One region of the Sphingomonas sp. Leaf37 genome, then DNA from elsewhere that is predicted to be linked to it. Evidence: riboswitches for the same ligand, from Rfam matches in the RefSeq annotation. Region 1 holds a riboswitch; the other holds the start of a gene.
What was found. A riboswitch is a leader RNA that binds a small molecule or an ion and turns the genes downstream of it on or off. The one in region 1 is predicted to bind glycine.
Positions count from the first base shown of each region.

Region 2: it holds a riboswitch for glycine, as region 1 does, so the genes downstream of both, gcvT (glycine cleavage system aminomethyltransferase GcvT) here and LRA87_RS17960 (L-serine ammonia-lyase) in region 1, are expected to answer to the same signal.

Region 1 is NZ_CAKLAX010000007.1:55,540-58,942, reverse strand. Features, by position in the region: partial or broken gene LRA87_RS17965 (IS5 family transposase) at 1-541, opposite strand, end outside; gene LRA87_RS17960 (L-serine ammonia-lyase) at 673-2,082, opposite strand; glycine riboswitch at 2,112-2,192, opposite strand; glycine riboswitch at 2,201-2,289, opposite strand; gene LRA87_RS17955 (hypothetical protein) at 2,353-2,604, opposite strand; gene LRA87_RS17950 (hypothetical protein) at 2,748-2,939, opposite strand; gene LRA87_RS17945 (hypothetical protein) at 3,376-3,403, opposite strand, start outside.
Region 2 is NZ_CAKLAX010000001.1:577,786-581,188, reverse strand. Features, by position in the region: gene gcvH (glycine cleavage system protein GcvH) at 2-373, opposite strand; gene gcvT (glycine cleavage system aminomethyltransferase GcvT) at 375-1,583, opposite strand; glycine riboswitch at 1,749-1,841, opposite strand; gene LRA87_RS02530 (hypothetical protein) at 2,061-2,696, opposite strand; gene ispH (4-hydroxy-3-methylbut-2-enyl diphosphate reductase) at 2,842-3,403, shown strand, end outside.

The DNA.
Region 1 (3,403 bases):
TTGGCAGGGATAACCGCCTCGATCTCGGCGTCGGCCAGTTCCTGGCGGATGGCGTCGGCATCATAGCCCTTGTCGGCCAGCAGAGCATCGATCCGATCCGCGATCATGCGCATCAGCGGGCCGAAGCCCTGGACATCGTGCGTCTGCCCGGGCGTCAGAACGAAGGCGAGTGGGCGGCCCTGGGCATCGCACCTGGCGTGGAGCTTGGTGGTGAACCCACCGCGCGACCGGCCGAGCCCCTCTGCCTGCTGAGCCCCTTTTTTATGCCGACCGCACAATGATGTGCCCGGACGATCGTGCTGTCGATCATGTCGGCGCTGGCATCACGCTCCACCACGCTGGTCAGTGTTTCCAGCATAGCGTCGAACACGCCAGTGGTCGCCCAGCGCCGGTAGCGGCGGAACACGCTGTTCCACTTGCCATACTCGTCCGGCAGCTGCCGCCATTGCGAGCCCGTGCGGGCCATCCACATCATGCCCTCGAAGAACCGCCGATTGTCATGCGCCGGACGACAGCCCCGACCGCGCTCAGTCGGCAGCAACGGCCCGATGAGTTCCCATTCCTCGTCTAGCAGACCAATCCGCTCACCCAACGCCGCCTCCAAAAAGCAGCCTTGAATCAATCAGGAACCAAGCCGTCAACCTTTGTCCACGTGGCCTAGATTTTCTGCCTTCAGCACTCCACCACATTAACTGCCAACCCGCCGAGGCTTGTTTCCTTATACTGCGAGCGCATGTCCTCGCCCGTCTGGCGCATCGTCTCGATCACTGCATCAAGGCTGACGATGTGGCTGCCGTCGCCGCGCAGCGCGAGATAGGCGGCGTTGATCGCCTTCACCGCACCCATCGTATTGCGTTCGATGCAGGGGATCTGCACCAAGCCGCCGATCGGATCGCAGGTGAGGCCGAGGTTGTGCTCCATACCGATCTCCGCGGCATTCTCGATCTGGCGGTTGCTGCCGCCGAGCACTGCGGCGAGCGCACCAGCCGCCATCGAACAGGCGACGCCGACCTCGCCCTGACACCCCATCTCCGCGGCCGAGATCGATGCGCGTTTCTTGTACAGCATACCGATCGCCGCGGCGGTCAGCAGGAAGGTGCGGGCGCCCTCCCCCCTCGCCTCGACCGAAACATCCTTGGCGACCAGTGTCTCGTAGAAGCGCAATACCGCGGGCAGCACGCCTGCCGCTCCGTTGGTGGGCGCGGTCACCACACGGCCGCCGGCGGCATTTTCTTCGTTCACCGCCAGGGCCCACAGGCTGACCCATTCGAATACCTCGGCGGGGTTGCTGCCGGGCACGTCACCGGTCAGCCCCTGCGCGATGGCGTGCGCGCGGCGTCGAACCTTGAGGCCACCGGGCAATATGCCCTCCTGCGCGATACCGCGGTCGATGCAGGCGCTCATCGCGACGCGGACCGCGTCGAGGAAGGCGTCGGTCTCCGCCGGTGCGCGCCACGCCTCTTCGTTCGCGCGGACCATGTCGGCGATCGACAGGCCGCTCGCATCGCCGATCGTGAGCAGGTCGGCACCGGAGGTGAAGGGATAACGGACCGCAACGTTGGTCGCTGCAGCCGGCGCGCCCTTGCGCAGGATCGCGCCGCCTCCGATCGAAAAATAGGTTTCGCCATGCACCGACCCGTCGGCGAACGTCGCGGTGAAGGTCATGCCGTTGGGGTGTTCGGGCAGGAACTGCCGCGGATGAAAGACGATGTCGGTCTCGGTGAAGGCGATATCGTGACTGCCGGCGAGGGGCAGCTGCCGGCGTTCGCGGATACCCGCCAGAATGCCGGTTGCAGCGTCGGGATCGAGCCGCTCGGGCTCCCAGCCCGCCAGACCGAGGATCGTGGCGGTGTCGGTCGCATGACCGCGCCCGGTCAGTGCCAGGCTACCATAGAGGTCGCAGGTGACGCGTTGCGGACGTGCCCCCTGCCCCAGCGTACGCTGCGCGAAGTCGAACGCGGCCCGCATCGGCCCGACGGTGTGCGAGCTCGACGGGCCGATGCCGATCGTGAACAGTTCGGCAACGCTGATCGGACGATCGACATTGCGGTCGAGCGGGGTGGTGACGGGTTGGCTGCGCATGCGGTCCTTCCGCCGGTGTCACCGGCCTGCATGCCCCATCTGTCCCTTGCGCCTGAGATCGTTATCCCGTCGGCGGACGCCGGATGGCGTCACTCTCCAGATGTCCAGCCAGTGTCCTGGCGTCGACATGGTCCTTTGGCCTGAGAGTTTCCGGGGCGGTTGCTCCTTCGGCGCCGGGTGTCGCCCGGTCTCTCCCATATCAATGGCCGGTTGTCCTTCAGTCGTCATCCGGGGTCAAGGCCACATTTCCAACGGTTTATGACGACAACCCTACATGTCAACACAATGACATGTAGGGTTGTCGGCTAAGCGGAGCCGATATGCCGTCAGCGCCCAGGGATAACCGTATTCCAGTTCTTGTCCCGTCACGATCAGCGTACCGTCCGCTGTCAGCGCCATCTCGCCACCCCCGGTGACGCTCCAGACCGGCATGTGCGTGCTCCCCTGAACAGGGATGGCGTAGATGGCCTTGGTGGTGCTGACGAAGACGAGGTTGATGGTCAGGATCGTATTGCCGATCATGTGCTCCTCGATGGAAGGCGCCTAGCCCACAGCAGGCGTCCCGTCGCTTCGTCCAGCACGTTGAGCTCACCTGGATTGCTGCGCGACAGGTAGCTCCGCCCTCTCCCCACCGCCGGCGCGGTCGAATAGGTGTTGGCGCTACGTCAGACGTACGCCATATTGGTAATCGACCAGTTGACCAGCATCGAGGGCATCGAGGCGCTGCGCTGGCTGGAATAGGCCATGACGTTGCCCATGGAGCCCAGGATCGGGGCACCATAATAGCTGTAGAAGCTGTTCTGGAAGAAGGGATCGATCAGGCTGGCGCGGATGTTGCCGGTCCACCGGTCGATCATCTCGAGCGCCTTGCCCGAATAATAAGAGACGGTGCCGTCATCGACCGCGGGCGTCTCGCCGTCCCAGATGCTCCCCTTGGTCTCCGTCCCCAGGCGGTACGGGTGGTATAGCCGAAGCCATAGACGACGCTGCCGTGATAGCCCGCTGACATGTACAGGCCATCCTGTACGGAACCGGCCGGAGGAACGTCGACCATTGTGCCCCGAACAGCGACTGTGGCGGGGCATATTCGCCGGTGACCGCATCGATAGACAAGACGGCGGGCGGACTGAAATAGGTCGCTGCGCCGATCGTATAGGACCAGCGCTGCTCGCCGGAACTGGTTGCCAGCGCACGCAATACGGCGGTGCCGTCGCGTTCTTGGGCGACGACATAGGCAAGGTCGTTGACGGACGAGATCGCGCTGACCCGCGTCGTGGCGGCCGGGGACCATTCCTAGGCCTTGCGGAAGGATGCCGGGTCA
Region 2 (3,403 bases), on a different contig from region 1:
CTTACAACTTCGCGACGAACGCTTCGTACGCAGTCTCGTCCATCAGCTGCTCGACCTCGGACGGATCGCTGAGCGTGATCTTGAAGAACCAGCCCTCGCCCTCGGCGTCGGAGTTCACCAGCGAAGGATCGTCGACCAGCGCCGCATTGCCCTCCAGGACATTGCCCGACACCGGCGAATAGACGTCGGACGCCGCCTTGACCGATTCGACCACCGCGGCCTCATCGCCCTTGCCCAGCTGCTTGCCGTCCTCCGGCACGTCTACGAACACGATGTCGCCCAACTGGCTCTGTGCGTATTCGGAGATGCCGACGGTGCCGACGTCGCCGTCGACATCGACCCATTCGTGATCTTCGGTAAAGTAACGGCTCATCTCACTTGCCTCCTGCACGGACGTAGCGGTGGGGAACGAACGGCATCGGGGTCACCGTCGCCTCGTGGATCTTGCCGCGCTGGACCAGCCGCACGGACGTGCCGGCGGTGGCGAGCGCGGTCGGAACGTAGGCCATCGCGATCGGCGCGCCGACGCTGGGGGCGAAACCGCCGCTGGTGACGCGACCCATCACTGCGCCGTCCGCATCGACGACGCTTGCGCCCTCGCGCACCGGCTGACGCCCCGCGACCGACAGCCCGACGCGCTTGACGGCAGGGCCATCCTCACGCTCGGCGAGGATGCGCGCGGCACCGGCGAAATCGGCGGCCTCGCGCCGACGCTTCGACAATGCGAAGCCCAGGTCCGCCATTACCGGCGTCGTCTCGGGATCGAGATCATGGCCATACAGCGGCAGACCAGCTTCGAGCCGCAGCGAATCGCGCGCGCCAAGGCCGATCGGCTTCACCTCGGGTTCGGCACAGATCGCATCGGCGAAGCCGGCGGCGGCTTCGGCAGGAATCGAAATCTCGACCCCGTCCTCGCCCGTATAACCCGACCGGCTGATCCACAGCGCATGGCCGTTCCACTCGAACGCGCCCGCGGTCATGAACACGAGATCGGCAACTCCGGGGATCAGCCGCGCGACCGCCGCGACCGCCTTGGGTCCCTGCACCGCGAGCAGCGCCTGATCTTCCATCAGGTTCATCGTGATATCGTCGGGCAGCACGTCGAGCAGGTATGACAAATCGTCATATTTGGTCGCGCCGTTGACGACGACATAATAGCTCGCCTCGCCGAACGGATGCGCGCCCTCTTCCGGCAACCGCGTCGCCATCAGGTCGTCGAGGATACCACCCTCGTCGTTCAGCAGCAGCGAATAGCGGATCTTCGTCGCGGCCAGCCCGCTGATATCGCCCGGCAACACCGCTTCCAGCGCCCTGGCAACGCCCGCCGCGTCAAGTCCGTCACCGGTCAGGCCGACCTGCCCCATATGACTGACGTCGAACAATCCCGCCGATTCGCGTGTCCACAGATGCTCGGCCATGATGCCGTCATACTGGACGGGCATTTCATAGCCGGCGAACGGCACCATCCGGCCACCGCGGGCGCGGTGCCAGGCGTCGAGCGGCAGTTGCAGGATGGCAGGCTCATCGCCTTCATCAAGGCCGTCGAGCGGATCGGGCAAGGTGTCTGGCAGCGTTTCGCTCATCAACCGTCTCCATAAAAGGCACGCGACCGAATAGCAGCCGCGGGCTCCATTCGATCCGTCATACCCCCTCTGTCACGGTAACCTGAGAGCTTTGACCCTGCGCGCGATTGCACCGGGCTTACCCCTTCGGTGGCTCCTCGAAGGAACGCTTTCCAGAGTGTCGATGAGGCCCGCGCGGTCCGTTGTGCCTGAGAGATTCCGGGGTGGTTGCTCCTTCGGCGGCCTCCTCGTGAAAAGGCTCTCTCCCGCGCGTGCCCATGCCGGTTGCCCGGCATCGACGGGCCAAGCTGTGGCGGCGCGAGGGGGGTTAGTCAATCGAGAAAGCAGCCCCGCGACCCGTCATCCCGGCGAACGCCGGAACCCATGGACGCACACGGCTGATGGCAGTGCACGTACCGCGCCTGCATCCCCGCCATTGGTCCCGGCGTTCGCCGGGATGACGGATCATGGACCGAAAGCCGACCCCCCGGCCCAGCGTCAACGCTGTGCGTTATACTTTAGCTGTTCGTCGGTCAGCTGGAACCCCACCAGCGCCTCGAACGTCGCGCGCAGCACCGCGGATCGCACCTCGGGCCGTGCCAGCGGATCGGTCGCGGCATCCTCGTCACCCGCCTTGCGCTTGCGGGTCAGCTGCTCGCGCACCTCCTCCGGCAACGTCGCCGCACTGCGCGCGATCTGCGTCGAGGCCGTGCCGCTTGCCTGCGCGCGCGCCTGCCCGGCATCGAAGTGGATCGCGATCTGTCCCTTGCGCTTCGCCGTCACCGCGCTGCCGCCACGCACGATCGCGATATAGTAAGGCAGCACGACATCGCGCGGGGCGTCGGTACGGGTGCGGCGGGCGAGCACGTCGAACGTCACCGCGGTCGCGATCTGGTCGCCGGCATCGTTGCACGCGCCGCGCACGTTGGTCATGCTGGCCACCACGTCGATCGCGCTCGCGTCCTGGCTGGTGACAGGGTCGAACAACGTAATGTCGCCGGTTCCCGCCGCAACACCTACGGTCGGGCAGGCGGAGCGCACGGCGGTGATGCCGCCTTCCACGATCTCGCCCTTGCCGGCGCATCCGGAGAGGATCAGGCCGAGGGCGGTGAGGCCGAGAAGCGGAGTTTTCACGGAGACGCGTACCTTTGTCGAACGGGCATGGTGCGTCGCCGGACAGCCCCGGCGGTGCGGCGCGCACCATAGGAACCGCCTTTAGCGGGTGCAAGCAATCGCGTACTTCCGCGCGTTGACCCAATCGCGTAGGAAAGGCCGCATCATGGCTTCTCTTCCAAGCGTGGCCGGCGGCAAGCCGGCCCTCGAGCTGCTGATCGCAGCACCCCGCGGCTTTTGCGCCGGCGTCGATCGCGCGATCCGCATCGTCGAACTCGCGATCGAAAAGCACGGCGCTCCCGTCTATGTCCGGCACGAGATCGTCCACAACAAGTTCGTCGTCGACACGCTGAAGGCGCAGGGCGCGATCTTCGTCGAGGAACTGGATCAGGTGCCCGACGGCGCCCCCGTCGTCTTCTCTGCACACGGCGTACCGAAGTCGGTGCCCGCAGCGGCGCAGAACCGCGGCCTCGACTATCTCGACGCTACCTGCCCCTTGGTATCGAAGGTGCACCGTCAGGCCGAGCGCCTTGTCGCCGCGGGACGCCACATCGTCTTCATCGGTCACGAAGGACACCCCGAGGTTGTCGGCACCTTCGGCCAGGTGCCCGAGGGCGCGATGTCGCTGATCGAGACCGTCGCCGACGCCGAAGCCTTCACGCCGCCCGATCCCGACAACCTAGCCTTCCTGACCCAGACGACGCTGTCGGTCGACGACACCGCTGCGG